DNA from 2 places in the Mesorhizobium sp. BR-1-1-10 genome. Region 2 is predicted to be linked to the other one. Evidence: predicted binding sites of a transcription regulator. Region 2 holds the regulator's gene; the other holds the start of a gene.
What was found. The regulator PhoB, encoded in region 2, activates phosphate uptake and scavenging genes when phosphate is short. The targets are predictions, from matches to a motif close to TGTCATNNANCTGTCAT.
Positions count from the first base shown of each region.

Region 1: the regulator PhoB is predicted to act here: its motif matches at 3,685-3,701, upstream of LB555_RS05250 (RNA degradosome polyphosphate kinase).

Region 1 covers NZ_JAIUIL010000002.1:460,882-468,156, reverse strand. The annotation lists gene LB555_RS05275 (amino acid ABC transporter permease) at 1-474, shown strand, start outside; gene LB555_RS05270 (amino acid ABC transporter ATP-binding protein) at 553-1,302, shown strand; gene LB555_RS05265 (TIGR02117 family protein) at 1,420-2,085, shown strand; gene LB555_RS05260 (FAD-dependent monooxygenase) at 2,104-3,342, opposite strand; gene LB555_RS05255 (zinc-finger domain-containing protein) at 3,353-3,598, opposite strand; gene LB555_RS05250 (RNA degradosome polyphosphate kinase) at 3,766-5,958, shown strand; gene ppx (exopolyphosphatase) at 5,958-7,275, shown strand, end outside.
Region 2 covers NZ_JAIUIL010000014.1:118,137-125,411, reverse strand. The annotation lists gene LB555_RS26035 (sugar ABC transporter permease) at 1-659, opposite strand, end outside; gene xylF (D-xylose ABC transporter substrate-binding protein) at 897-1,937, opposite strand; gene LB555_RS26025 (ROK family protein) at 2,202-3,437, shown strand; gene phoB (phosphate regulon transcriptional regulator PhoB) at 3,440-4,129, opposite strand; gene phoU (phosphate signaling complex protein PhoU) at 4,149-4,856, opposite strand; gene pstB (phosphate ABC transporter ATP-binding protein PstB) at 4,882-5,685, opposite strand; gene pstA (phosphate ABC transporter permease PstA) at 5,682-6,533, opposite strand; gene pstC (phosphate ABC transporter permease subunit PstC) at 6,537-7,275, opposite strand, start outside.

The DNA.
Region 1 (7,275 bases), on a different contig from region 2:
TTTTTCGTCAGCGTCATGCTGCCGCTGTTCCTGCCGGCCGGCGTCACTTTCGACAAGTATCTGAGGGCGCTGATCGGCGTGTCGCTGTTTGCCGCGGCCTACATGGCCGAAGTGGTGCGCGGCGGCCTGCAGGCGATCCCCAAGGGCCAGTATGAAGGCGCCGATTCGCTCGGCCTCGGCTACTGGCAGAAGATGAGCTTGATCGTGTTGCCGCAGGCGCTGAAGCTGGTCATACCCGGCATCGTCAACACCTTCATCGGCATGTTCAAGGACACCAGCCTGGTCCTCATCATTTCGATGTTCGACCTGCTCGGCATCGTCAAGCAGAACTTCTCCGACGCCAACTGGGCCACGGCGCAGACCGCGAAATCCGGTCTTGTGTTCGCCGCCTTCGTCTTCTGGCTGTTCTGCTTCGGCATGTCGCGCTATTCAATGTACACGGAACGCCGGCTCGACACCGGCTACAAACGCTAACAAAAGAACAAGGGGACCCCAGCCATGGCCACCGAAAATGCCGTCAGCGCGGAAGAGATCAAGGTCAACGCCGCCAAGATGCATATCTCGACCACCGATGTCGCCATCGACATCATCGCCATGCATAAATGGTACGGCGAGTTCCATGTGCTGAAGGACATCAACCTCAAGGTGATGCGCGGCGAGCGCATCGTCATTTGCGGACCGTCCGGGTCGGGCAAGTCGACCATGATCCGCTGCATCAACCGGCTGGAAGAACACCAGAAGGGCAAGATCATCGTCGACGGCAAGGAACTCACCAACGATCTGAAAAAGATCGACGAGGTGCGCCGCGAGGTCGGCATGGTGTTCCAGCACTTCAACCTGTTCCCGCATCTGACCATCCTCGAGAATTGCACGCTGGCGCCGATCTGGGTGCGCAAGACGCCGAAGAAGCAGGCCGAGGAAATCGCCATGCATTTCCTCAAGCGCGTGAAGATCCCCGAGCAGGCCAACAAATATCCGGGCCAGCTTTCCGGCGGCCAGCAGCAGCGCGTGGCGATCGCCCGCTCGCTGTGCATGAACCCGCGCATCATGCTGTTCGACGAGCCGACCTCGGCGCTCGACCCGGAAATGATCAAGGAAGTGCTGGAGACGATGGTGGGGCTGGCCGAGGAAGGCATGACCATGCTGTGCGTCACCCACGAGATGGGCTTTGCCAGGAAAGTCGCCAACCGGGTGATCTTCATGGATCAGGGCCAGATCGTCGAGCAGAACACGCCGGCCGAGTTCTTCGACCATCCCCGCCACGAACGCACGAAGCTGTTCCTGTCGCAGATCCTGCACTGAGCGGACTGACGCCAAGTCGAGAAAGCCCGGTCGCGCACGGCCGGGCTTTTTAGTTTCTGGCCGATCGGATAATGATCTTCTCCATAGAGCCGCGAATGGAATCGCGAAGCCGCACCGATGAGAAAACTCCTGCGTTTCCTGGCCATTCTGGTTGCAGCACTGGTGCTCGCCGTGTCGCTCGGCACGCTGGTGCCGCGGCCGCTCTGGCCGGCAGCCGCGGCGGGCGAGGGCATCCGGCACATATTGGTGCTGAAAAATCCGATCCACACCGACATCGCCATTCCCGTGGACGACGAGGTGCGCCGGCGCTTTCGTTTTCTTGCCGATGCCGGCCTGCCTTCGGACGCGCCCGAAGTGCGCTACCTCGTCTTCGGCTGGGGTGGGCGCGCCTTCTACCTGGAAACGCCGACATGGTCGCAATTGAAGGCGCTGCCCGCGTTCAAGGCTTTGACGCTCGATGCGTCGGTGATGCATGTCGCCGTCGCCGGCAACATTCCCGAGCCGCACCCCGATGTCGCCGGCTTCGACGTGGGCGAAGACCGTTTTGCCGCATTGCTCGATTTCATCGAAGCGAGCTTTCAGGAGGGGCCGAACGGTCCGATCGTCATCGATAATGCCGCCTACTCCAATTTCGATCGCTTTTATGAGGCCAATGGCCCTTTCAACGCGCTGATCGGCTGCAACACCTGGACGGCGGCGGCACTGCGCACCGCCGGCCTGCGCACCGGCTGGTGGAACCCGCTGCCGGTTTCGCTTGGGCTGTCGATGCGGCTGTACAATTAGCTTTGCCGCTGGCTCCTTTCAGCGGCGGATGATCCGCTGCTGCTCCCACCCGTAAAGCCAGTCCAGATCGGCTGCGAGCTTCTCTCCCGGTCGCGCCGCCAGAAACAGATTGCGGGCCAACGCCACCGGGCCACGGGCATGCCAGGCAAGCCGATTGAGCGCGCCGCGACGGATGACCTTGGCGATGCGCGACCGCCGCAGCTCCTCCCAGATGGCGAGGCTTTGCGTCAGGTCGCCGGGGATGTCGGCGACCAGGCTGGCCAGCGTCGCGGCATCCTCGATCGCCATGGCAGCACCTTGCGCCGCGAACGGCGTCATCGCGTGCGCGGCGTCGCCGATCAGCGCGACGCCTTGTGACATAGTCCAGCGTCGCTGCTCGACCGTGTGGATGGGGAAGGCGGTCCACGGGCCAGCGAGTTCCACCAACCGCGCCAGCGCCGGCGCGGAGCGGCGCATGGCGCCTGAAAGGATGGCGGGATCGGCGTGGCGTGACCACCCCTCGGCGATGCGCTCGCCCCGGGTGAAGGCGGCAAGGTTGAAGGCGCTACCCCTGCTGACGGGGTAGGCGACCATGTGGAATCCGAGGTGCAGGAAGGTGGTGACGCAGTCGGTAGCGCCGATTGCGGCGAAGGCTCGCCCCGCCTCGTTGTCTGCGCTCACCGTCGCCCGCCAGGCCAGTTCGCCGGAGAAATGGCTGTTCGCCAAGCCGGCTCCGCTGCCTGGACTGGCAAACCTCCGCACCGCTGACCAGACGCCATCGGCGCCGACCAGCAGAGATCCTTCGGTATCGATAACCTTGCGGCCGACCCCGTCTGTCCTGGTGATAACGAGTGAACCGGAGGTCACGCTGCTGACCTGCGCGCCGGTGGTGAGATGGATGTCGGGCATTTGCGCAACGCGCGCCATTAGGGCATCTTGCAGATCCGCCCGGTGCGCCACGAGATAGGGCGCCCCCCAGCGTTCCTCGCCGGCTCCGCCAAGCGGCACGCGTGCCAGTTGGCGCAGGCTCGCGGCGTCCTTCAGCACCACGGCTTCCGGCTGGACGGCATTGGCAAGAAGCGTGTCGAGCACGCCAAGCTGGCGAAGGATGCGGGTCGCGTTAGGAGAGAGCTGGATGCCGGCGCCCGCCGCTTCGAGACGCTGCGCCTGTTCGAACACCCTCACGGAATAGCCGCGTTCGGCAAAGGCAATCGCCGCTGTCAGCCCGGCGATGCCAGCCCCGGCGATCATGACCTGCCGGGACCGCGTCTCGCTCATGATCGGAAGGTCAGGCGGCCTGGTCGATGTAGAGGCAGCCCGCCGGCAGCGTTTCGGTCGCCTTCAGCTTCGGCGAATAACGGTAGAGGGTCGAGCAGTAAGGGCAGACTTTCTCATTGTCGTCGCCCATGTCGAGAAAAACATGCGGATGGTCGAAAGGCGGGTTGGCGCCCGTGCACATGAATTCCTTGACTCCGATGTCGATCGCCGGATGGCCCGCATCGTTCTGGAAATGGGGAATGGAACCGCCTGCCATCATCGTCTCCTTAGCGCAGTCTCTCTGCATCTGGATCATATCAAGTCTGTTTGCAAGTTCGATGAAATCAAACTGTCGCAAAAGCCTGTCAGAGAACTGTCGCAAAAGCCTGCCACAGGATAAGTTAAGCCGGTTAACCGGCTGAGGCGCGCGGAAGAGCAGAAATCATGAACGAACTGAAGCCGGTACAGAGCGAATTCAACAATGTCGCGGCAGCGAGCCCGGAAGGCAATCCGGACCGCTTCGTCAACCGCGAATTCTCCTGGCTGCAGTTCAATCGCCGCGTTCTCGAGGAATCGCTGAACACCCATCACCCGCTGCTGGAGCGCGTCCGCTTCCTGTCGATCTCGGCCGCCAATCTCGACGAGTTCTTCATGGTGCGCGTCGCCGGTCTTGCCGGCCAGGTGCGCGAGGGGATCGTGCTGAAGAGCCCGGACGGACGCACTCCCGAACAGCAGCTCGAACAATTGCTGCGTGAGGTCGAGCGGCTGCAGGAGGACCAGCAGAAGAGCCTGTCGGCCCTTACCGTGCTGCTCAACAAGGAAGGCATCGAAAGCATCACCCGCGACGCGCTGACAAAGGACGAGAAGGTCTGGCTGGAAGACCATTTCCAGGAGCAGGTGTTTCCCGTGCTGACCCCGCTGTCGATCGACCCGGCGCATCCGTTCCCGTTCATTCCCAATCTCGGCTTCTCGATGGCGCTGCAGCTTCGCCATCGCAAGAATGGCGAGGAGATGAGCGCGCTCTTGCGCCTGCCGGTGGCGCTGAAGCGCTTCATCCGCCTGCCGGACCGCAAGCACCATGTCCGCTTCATTCCGCTGGAGGAGGCGGTCGGCCTCTATATCGGCAAGCTCTTCCCTGGCTACGAGGTCAAGGGTTCCGGCACGTTCCGCATCATTCGTGACAGCGACATCGAGGTCGAAGAGGAATCGGAAGATCTCGTGCGCCTGTTCGAAACGGCGCTGAAGCGCCGCCGCCGCGGCTCCGTCATCCGCATCGAATTCGACAAGCTGATGCCTGGGGAATTGCGCGATTTCGTCGCCGGCGAGCTTGGCGTCTCGTCGAGCCGCATCAGCGTGCTGACCGGGCCGCTGGCGCTCAGCCAGATCTCCGAGATCGTCTCCGTTCCCCGCGATGACCTGAAATTCATCCCCTACAACCCACGCTTTCCCGAGCGCATCCGCGAGCATGGCGGCGACTGTTTCGCCGCCATTCGCGAGAAGGACATCGTCGTCCATCACCCCTATGAGTCGTTCGACGTGGTGGTGCAGTTCCTGCGCCAGGCGATGGCCGATCCCGAAGTCGTGGCGATCAAGCAGACGCTCTATCGCACCTCCAACGACAGCCCGATCGTGCGTGCTCTGGTCGACGCGGCCGAAGCCGGCAAGTCGGTGACGGCGCTGGTCGAGCTCAAGGCGCGTTTCGATGAGGAGGCCAACATTCGCTGGGCGCGCGATCTCGAACGCGCCGGCGTGCAGGTCGTGTTCGGGTTCCTGGAACTCAAGACCCACGCCAAGATGTCGCTGGTGGTGCGGCGCGAGGACGGCAAGCTGCGCAATTACGTCCATCTCGGCACCGGCAACTACCACCCGGTCACCGCGCGCATCTACACCGACCTGTCCTTCTTCACCACCGATCCGACGATCGCCCGCGACGTCGCCCAATTGTTCAATTTCATCACCGGCTATGCCGAGCCGACCGCGGAGATGCGGCTGGCGATCTCGCCGTTCACGCTGAGGAACCGCATCCTCCAGCACATTTCGGACGAGGTGACCCATGCGTTGGAGGGACGGCCGGCGCGTATCTGGATGAAGATGAACGCGCTCGTCGATCCCATCATCATCGACGCGCTCTACGATGCCAGCCGCGCCGGAGTGGAGATCGATCTCGTCGTGCGCGGCATCTGCTGCCTGCGGCCGCAGGTGCCGGGCCTGTCGGAGAACATCAGGGTCAAGTCGATCGTCGGCCGTTTCCTGGAGCACAGCCGCATCTATTGCTTCGGCAACGGTCATGGCCTTCCGTCGGACGAGGCGATCGTCTACATCTCCTCGGCCGACCTCATGCCGCGCAATCTCGACCGCCGCGTCGAGACCATGGTGCCGATCACCAATCCAACTGTGCATGAACAGATTCTGGGTCAGATCATGCTGGGCAACATCATGGACAATCAGCAAAGTTTCGACGTATTGGCAGATGGAACCTCCCGGCGCGTGGTGCTGGAGGAGGGTGAGGAACCGTTCAACGCGCAGGAATATTTCATGACCAATCCGAGCCTGTCGGGACGGGGTGACGCGCTGAAATCGCATGCGCCCAAGCGAATCGCGCAGTTCAAGCGCCGCAAGAAGAACGCCGCCACCTGATGCTGTCCAATTCCCAGGGCCGGCTGCAGGACCGCCGACCGCTGTCCATCATCGACATCGGCTCCAATTCGATCCGTCTCGTCGTCTATGAGGGGCTGGCGCGCTCGCCGACCATGCTGTTCAACGAAAAGATGCTGGCCGGCCTCGGCCGCGGCATCGTGTCGACGGGGAAGCTGGACCCCGAGGGGGTGGCGCGCTCGATGGAGGAGTTTCGCCGTTTCCGCGCGCTCTCCGACCAGGCAGGCGCCGAACACATGTACGTGCTGGCAACCGCCGCCGCCCGCGAGGCGATCAACGGTCCCGATTTCATCCATCGTGCCGAGGATGTGCTCAAGACCGAAATCCGTGTGCTCTCCGGCCGCCAGGAAGCGCATTATTCAGCGCTCGGCGTCATCTCCGGTTTCCACCCGGCCAACGGGATTGCCGGCGACCTTGGCGGCGGCAGCCTGGAGCTTATAGACATTGATGGCGAGGCGATCGGCGATGGCATCACGCTGCCGCTCGGCGGCCTGCGCCTGCAGGACATGGCGAAGAACTCGCTCGTCCAGGCGCAGAAGATCGCGCGCCAGGAACTGGCCCGGGCCAAGCTCTTGAAGGGCGGACAAGGCAGGACTTTCTACGCTGTTGGCGGCACCTGGCGAAACCTCGCCAGGCTGCATATGGAGATGAACAACTACCCGCTCGGCGTCATGCACCACTACGAAATATCGGCCGAAAGCGCTCAGAACTTCCTCAAGCAGGTGGCCAGGGGCGAAGTCGAAAAGGTGAGGGGTATCGAGGGCGTCTCCAAGAACCGCCGCTCGCTGCTGCCCTATGGCGCTCTCGTGCTGCAGGAGATCATGACGGCGATGCAGCCGTCCAGGATCGTCGTTTCGGCGCAAGGCGTGCGTGAGGGTTTCCTCTATTCGCTGCTCGACGCGGCCGAGCAGAAGGCCGATCCGCTGATCTCGGCCGCCGAGGAACTCGCGCTTCTGCGCTCGCGTTCGGTCCATCACGCGCACGACCTGGTCGAATGGACCGGCAAGGCCTTCAAGGCTTTCGGCATCGACGAGACGGAAGACGAAGCGCGCTATCGCCATGCCGCCTGCCTGCTCGCCGATATCGGCTGGCGCGCTCATCCGGAATATCGCGGCAAGCAGTCGCTCAACATCATTGCGCATGCCTCGTTCATCGGTGTCGATCATCCCGGCCGCGCCTACCTGGCGCTGACCAACGCCTACCGTCACGATGGCGTCTTCAATGAATTGGTGGCGCCCGAAATCAGGGCGTTGGCGCCGCCGCGCCTGCTGGAGCGCGCCCGCGTACTGGCAGCGATGA
Region 2 (7,275 bases):
GCGACGATGCCGACGACCCAGCTCCAGGTGGCGCCGATCGATCCGGCCGGTCCGCCGCCCATAAGCTGGAACGTGGCGTCGAGCGGTGCCACCGTCTGGCCTGACGTGACCCACCAGGCGGCGCCGCGCCAGACCAGCAGGCCACCCAGCGTGACGATGAAGGCCGGCACTTCGAGATAGGCGATGACGAAGCCCTGGAAGGCGCCGATCAAAAGCCCGAGCGCCAGACCGATGACTAGTGCCAGGACCCAGATCCATGGGTTGCCGAGTTCAAGTCCTACGAACCGAACCAGGAAATGTACCTGCGCAAAGCCCATGACCATGCCGATCAAGCCCTCGGCGGAACCGACGGACAGGTCGATGTTGCGCATGACGATGACCAGCACCATGCCGCAGGCCATGATGGCGACCGCGGACGTCTGCACCGACAGGTTCCACAGATTGCGTGGCGTGAGGAACGTGCGGCTGTCGAAATCGAGCGGATTGACACCAAGACGCAGGCTCGAAATCACATGCAGCGCGACCCAGATCAGCAGCAGCGCGCCGATCATGCCGAGCATGCGGGTATCGATCTCGGTCGCCTTCAGGAAACGCGCGACCGCGCCGAGTTCCGACGCACGCGCCGTATCGGCCTGCGAGGTTGAGGTCGTGTCGGTCATGATGTCCTCCCAGCGGCTTGCCGTCTGACGCGGAGCCGGACCAGAGCCCAGAAGTTAGCCGCCAGCGGCGGAAACACAAATCTTGTCGGGAAAACGCCGCGGCTTGGAAGCAATTCCAGGAAAAGTGCGTAAGGGTTTTTCGTCCGGAATTGCGAAGACAAGGAAATTGGAACGGCCAGTGTTCAGAACACTGACCGTTCCACGCCGCGGCGTTTCCGACTTTTCAGGCGATCAAGCTCAGTTGCAGGCCGCGACGCTGCCCGCGGCAACGCCCGTGCAGACTTCGTCCTTCTTGATCCAGCCGGCGTCGATGACGAGGTTGAGATTGTCCTTGGTGATGGCCACCGGGGTCAGGAACAGCGACTTGACGGTGTTGCCGCCAGGCGTCGTGAAGTCCTTCACGCCGGCGATGTCGGTCATCTTCTTGCCGTCGGCGAGTTGCGAGGCGATCTCGGCGGCGTTCTTGCCGAGTTCGCGCGCGTCCTTCCACACCGACACGGTCTGGGTGCCGAGCGCGATGCGGTTGAGCGCGGCGTGGTCGCCGTCCTGGCCGGAGACCGGCACGGTGCCGGCGAGCCCCTGCGCCGTCAGCGCCGCGACGACGCCGCCGGCGGTGCCGTCATTGGCGGCGACCACGGCGTCGACCTTGTTGTCGTTGGCGGTGAGGAACTGTTCCATGTTCTTCTGGGCGTTGGCGGGCAGCCAGCCGTCCGTATAGGCTTCGCCGACATTCTTGATCTTGCCGCTGTCTATGGCCGCCTTCAGCACTTCCATCGAGCCCGAGAACAGGAAGTCGGCATTCGGATCGGCGCCGGAGCCCTTGATGAAGACGTAATTGCCCTCAGGCTTCACCTTGAACACTTCGCGGGCCTGCATGCGGCCAACTTCCTTGTTGTCGAAGGTCAGGTAGAAGACGTCCTTGTTCTCGATCAGGCGGTCATAGCCGACGACCGGAATGCCCTCGTCGAGCGCCTTCTGTACCGCCGGGCCGATGGCCGACGCGTCCTGCGCCAGGATGATCAGCGAATTGGCACCCTGCGAAATCAGGCTCTCGACATCGGTCAGCTGCTTGCCGGGATTGGACTGCGCATCGGCGGAAATGTACTTGTCGCCCGCGGCCTCGATCGCCTTCTTCATGGCCGCCTCGTCGGTCTTCCAGCGCTCCTCCTGGAAGTTGGACCACGACACGCCGATGACCTTGTCCTTTGCCTGCGCGACCGACGCCAGCGTCAGCGACATGGCGACACCCGCCAGAATGGCGACTGTGAATCTCTTCATGATATCCTCCCTGCGCCCGCGTGTGGCGCGACCAAACTGGCCCTAAGGCCGGCACAAAGGCCCTATTTTTTCGAGCCTCGAAAAAACACTGGTCCATCGCCTGAGCACTGTCAACATTGATTCTGACGCATTTTGAGGTGCCAGAAGCCTTTTTTCGAGCCCCGCAATAAATAAATGACAGCCCCAGCCGCTTCTGCCAGTATTCGACCCGTTGCCGGAGGTGTTCGAGGGGGCGTCAAGAACCACGGCGACGGGGAGGGAATGATGTCGGTCGGAATCCGCCACGACGATCTGCGCCGGCGCAACCGCGCAATGGTGATTGGAGCCGTGCGCCGGGGTGGCCAGCCCTCGCGCACCGAGATCGCCGCTACTACCGCCCTCAGCCACTCGACCATATCGGCGATATCAGCCGACCTGATCGGCGAAGGTATCCTGAGCGAAGGCAAGCCGAACGAGGCCGGCTCACTGAAACGCGGCCGGCCGCAGGTGGGCCTTTGTCTCAACCCCGAGGCCGCGGCGGTCATGACCGTGGTGCTGTCGCTGAATTTCCTCTCCGTCGCCCTCATCGACTACGCCGGCCAGGTGATATCGGAGGAGCAGCGCCGGCTGGACACGCTGACCATGTCGCGCGAGGCGCTGATCGGCGAATGCGTGGCCATCGTCCGGCGCCGCCTCGAGGATCCCGACCTCGATGTCGCCAGCATTGCCCGCATCGCGCTGGCGATCCAGGGCATCACAGACACCGAGGCGCGCGCCATGCTGTGGTCGCCGATCACGCCGCAGACGGACATTGCCTTCGCCGATATACTCGAAGCCGAATTCGGCATCCCCGCCACCATGGAGAACGACTGCAACATGATGGCTGTGGCGCTGCGCTGGCGCGACCCCGAGCGCTACCGCGACGACTTCATCGCCATCCTGCTCTCGCACGGCATCGGCATGGGCCTGGTGCTGAAGGGCGAGCTGTTCACCGGCACCCATTCCTCCGGCGGCGAGTTCGGCCACATGATCCATCGCCCGGGCGGCGCGCTCTGCCGCTGCGGGCGGCGCGGCTGCGTCGAGGCCTATGCCGGCAACTATGCCATCTGGCGTAATGCAGGAAAGATGGGTGAGGACGCCAAACCGGTCGACGTCAGCGACGCCGACATGCGCGCATTGGCGGCTACGGCGCGCGAAAGAGACGGACCGGAGCGCGAGGCCTATCGCAAGGCCGGCGAGGCGCTGGGCTATGGCCTTGGCAGCCTGTTCGCGCTGATCGATCCGGCGCCGGTTGCGATGGTCGGCGTCAGCGCCGCCGCCTTCGATCTGATCGAGCCGGCCTTGCGTGAGGCCATCGCCCAGACCGCCGGCGGCCAGCATTCGACGTCGATTTCCTTCGATACAGAGCCGAACGAATTGCCGCTGATCCGCGAGGGCTGCGCCATGCGCGCGCTCACCTTCGTCGACCAGGAGATCTTCGCGCCGGGCGTGCAGGTGAGATCCGGCAAGAACGTGGCCTGATCTCAATCCTCGCGGATTGCGTAGCCCGCGCCACGGATGGTGCGTATCACATCGGGCATGCGGCCATTGTTGACCGCCTTGCGCAGGCGGCCGACATGCACATCCACGGTGCGCTCGTCGATGTAGATCGTCTCGCCCCAGACATTGTCGAGCAACTGGCTGCGCGAGAACACGCGGCCGGGATGGCGCATCATGAATTCGAGCAGCCGGAACTCGGTCGGTCCGAGCCGGATCTCGCTCTTCTTGCGATAGACCCGGTGCGATTCGCGGTCGAGCACGATGTCACCGACCTTGAGCACGCTGGACAGCACTTCCGGCTTGGCGCGGCGCAGCAGCGCCTTGACCCGGGCCATGAATTCCGGCGTCGAGAACGGCTTGACCAGATAGTCGTCGGCGCCGGTCGAGAGGCCGCGCACGCGGTCGCTCTCCTCGCCGCGCGCCGTCAGCATGATGATCGGCAATCGCTCCGTCTCGGGCCGCATGCGCAGGCGCCGACAGAGTTCGATGCCGGAAACCGCCGGCACCATCCAGTCGAGCACCAGGAGGTCGGGCACGTTTTCCTGGAGGCGTATCTCGGCTTCGTCGCCGCGTGTCACCACCTCGACCTGGTAACCCTCGGACTCCAGGTTGTAGCGGAGGAGCACGCCCAGCGGCTCCTCGTCCTCCACCACCATGATGCGTGGCGCGATCATCGATCGATCATCCCTGCCGTCAAGCCGCCGGCACCGACATCGCCGTCTCGTCCTGCTTCGGACGGTTGGCGGGCAGTTGCGTGCCGGTCAGCACATAATACGCATTCTCGGCGATGTTGGTCACATGGTCGCCGATGCGTTCGAGATTCTTGGCGCAGAACAAAAGATGCGTGCAAGCCGTGATGTTGCGGGGATCCTCCATCATGTAGGTCAGGAGTTCGCGGAAGACCGAAGTGTATTTGACGTCGATGCGTTCGTCGTCATTCCTGAGCTTGGCGAGGGCGGCGGCATCGCCCGCCGCATATTCCTCGACGACGCCCTGCACCTGGATCAGTACCAGCTGCGCCATGGAGTCGATGGAATGCGACAGGTCGCGCGGCGTGGCGGTGAGGCCGACCGAGCCGACGCGCTTGGCGATGTTCTTGGCAAGGTCGCCGATGCGTTCGAGATCGCCCGCCATGCGGATCGAGCCGACGACATGACGCAGATCGTCGGCCATCGGCTGGCGCTTGGCGATCAGGGTGATGGCGCGATCATCGAGTTCGCGCTGGCGCGCGTCCATGATGGCGTCGTCGGAGACGACGCGCTGTGCCAGCGCGTTGTCGGAATTCAGCAGCGCCTTGGTGGCGCCGCCGACCATCGTGCCGGCGAGATCCCCCATGTCGCTGATCAGCCTGCTGATCTGTCCGAGATCCTCGTCGAAGGCTGCGACTGTGTGTTCGGCCATGATCCTGGTCCTCGTATGCGTGAGATCAGCCGAAGCGGCCGGTGATATAGTCCTGCGTGCGCTTCTCGCGAGGCGACGTGAAGATTTTCTCGGTTTTGTCGAATTCGACCAGCTCGCCCAGATACATGAAAGCCGTCTGCTTCGACACGCGCGCGGCCTGCTGCATGTTGTGGGTGACGATGACGATCGTGTAGTCGGCCTGCAACTCGTCGATCAATTCCTCGATCTTGGCGGTCGACAATGGGTCGAGCGCCGAGGCCGGCTCGTCGAGCAGGATGACCTCCGGCTTGACCGCCACGGTGCGGGCGATGCAAAGCCGCTGCTGCTGGCCGCCCGACAGGCTGAGGCCGCTGGCGTTGAGCTTGTCCTTGACTTCGTTCCACAGCGCGGCGCGTTTCAACGCCTGCTCGACACGGCCGTCCATCTCGGCCTTGCCGATCTTCTCGTAGAGGCGGACGCCGAAGGCGATGTTCTCATAGATCGACATCGGGAACGGCGTCGGCTTCTGGAACACCATGCCGATCTTGGTGCGCAACAGGTTGAGGTCCTGCGAGCGGTCGAGAACGTTCTGGCCGTCGAGCAGCACCTGACCCTCGGCGGTCTGCTTGGGGTAGAGCTCGTAGATGCGGTTGAAGACGCGCAGCAGCGTCGACTTTCCGCAACCCGATGGTCCGATGAAGGCCGTCACGCTGCGCTCGGGCAGCGACAAGGTGATGTCCTTCAGCGCCTTCGACTGGCCGTAGTAGAAATTGAGGTTCTTGACCTCGATCTTCGCCTTGGCGGCTGCGTCTGTCGCAATCGTCATGTCTGGAGACAACATCTGGCTCATTTGTCCTCTCTGCGTCCGGTCAGGCTGCGCGCAAAGATGCTGAGCGCGAGAACCGTCAATGTGATTATGAGTGCGCCGGTCCACGCCAGTTGCTGCCATTCCTCGTAAGGGCTGAGAGCGAACTGGAAGATGGTCACCGGCAGGCTGGCCATCGGCGCATTGAGATTGCTCGACCAGAACTGGTTGTTGAGCGCCGTGAAAAGAAGTGGCGCCGTCTCGCCGGAAATGCGGGCAATGGCCAGCAATATGCCGGTGACGATGCCGGACATCGCCGCGCGGTAGGCCACCGAACGAATCACCACCCAGCGCGGCGCGCCAATCGCCGTGCCGGCCTCGCGCAAAGCGTTCGGCACAAGGTTGAGCATGTCCTCGGTGGTACGCACCACGACGGGAATGACCAGGATGGCCAGTGCCACGGCACCGGCGATGGCCGAGAAATGTCCCATCGGCCGCACCATCAATTCGTAGACGAACAGGCCGATGATGATTGAGGGCGCCGACAGCAGGATGTCGTTGATAAAGCGCACCACGGTGGTGAGCTTCGAAAAGCGGCCATATTCGGCCATGTAGGTGCCGGCCAGCACGCCGATCGGCGTGCCGACGACGATGCCGATAATAGTCATCACGATGCTGCCGTAGATGGCGTTGAGCAGGCCACCGGCATCACCGGGCGGCGGGGTCATTTCCGTGAACACTGAGAGCGAAACGCCCGACAGGCCCTTATAGAGCAGCGCGCCGAGGATCAGCGCCAGCCAGGCAAGGCCGATGCCGGCGGCGACGACGCAGAGCGTCATCATCACGCCGTTCTTGCGCTTGCGGCTCTGGTGAAGCGATGCGGCTGTCGACATCGGTCAGACTCCGGTACGGGCATCGATGCGCATCAGCATGTAGCGGGCGATGGCAAGGATGAGGAAGGTGATGACGAACAGGATCAGGCCGAGCGCCACCAACGAGGAAGTGTAGAGATCGCCGACGGCTTCGGTGAATTCGTTGGCGATGGTTGCCGAGATCGTCGTTGCCGGCGCGAACAGCGAGGCGCTGATCCGGTGGGCGTTGCCGATGACGAAGGTGACCGCCATGGTTTCACCGAGTGCACGGCCGAGCGCAAGCATGACGCCGCCCATGATGCCGATGCGGGTGTAGGGGACGACGACCCGGCGTGTTACCTCCCAGGTCGTGCAGCCAATGCCGTAGGCGGACTCCTTCAGCACCGGCGGCACCGTATCGAACACATCCTTGGTGATCGAGGTGATGAAAGGCAGGATCATGATGGCCAGGATCATCGCCGAGGTCAGCAGGCCGATGCCATAAGGAGGCCCGGCAAACAGGCTGTTAAGGCCGGGAATGCCGTGGAACACGTTGATGATGAAAGGTTGCACTGTCGTCTGCAGGAACGGTGCCAGCACGAACAGGCCCCAGATGCCGTAGATGATCGAAGGAATGCCGGCCAGCAGTTCCACCGCCATGCCGATCGGGCGCCGAAGCGGACGCGGGCAAAGCTCGGTAAGAAAAATGGCGATGCCGATGCCGAGCGGCACAGCGATCAGGATGGCGATGGCCGAAGTGATGATGGTGCCATAGATCGGCGCC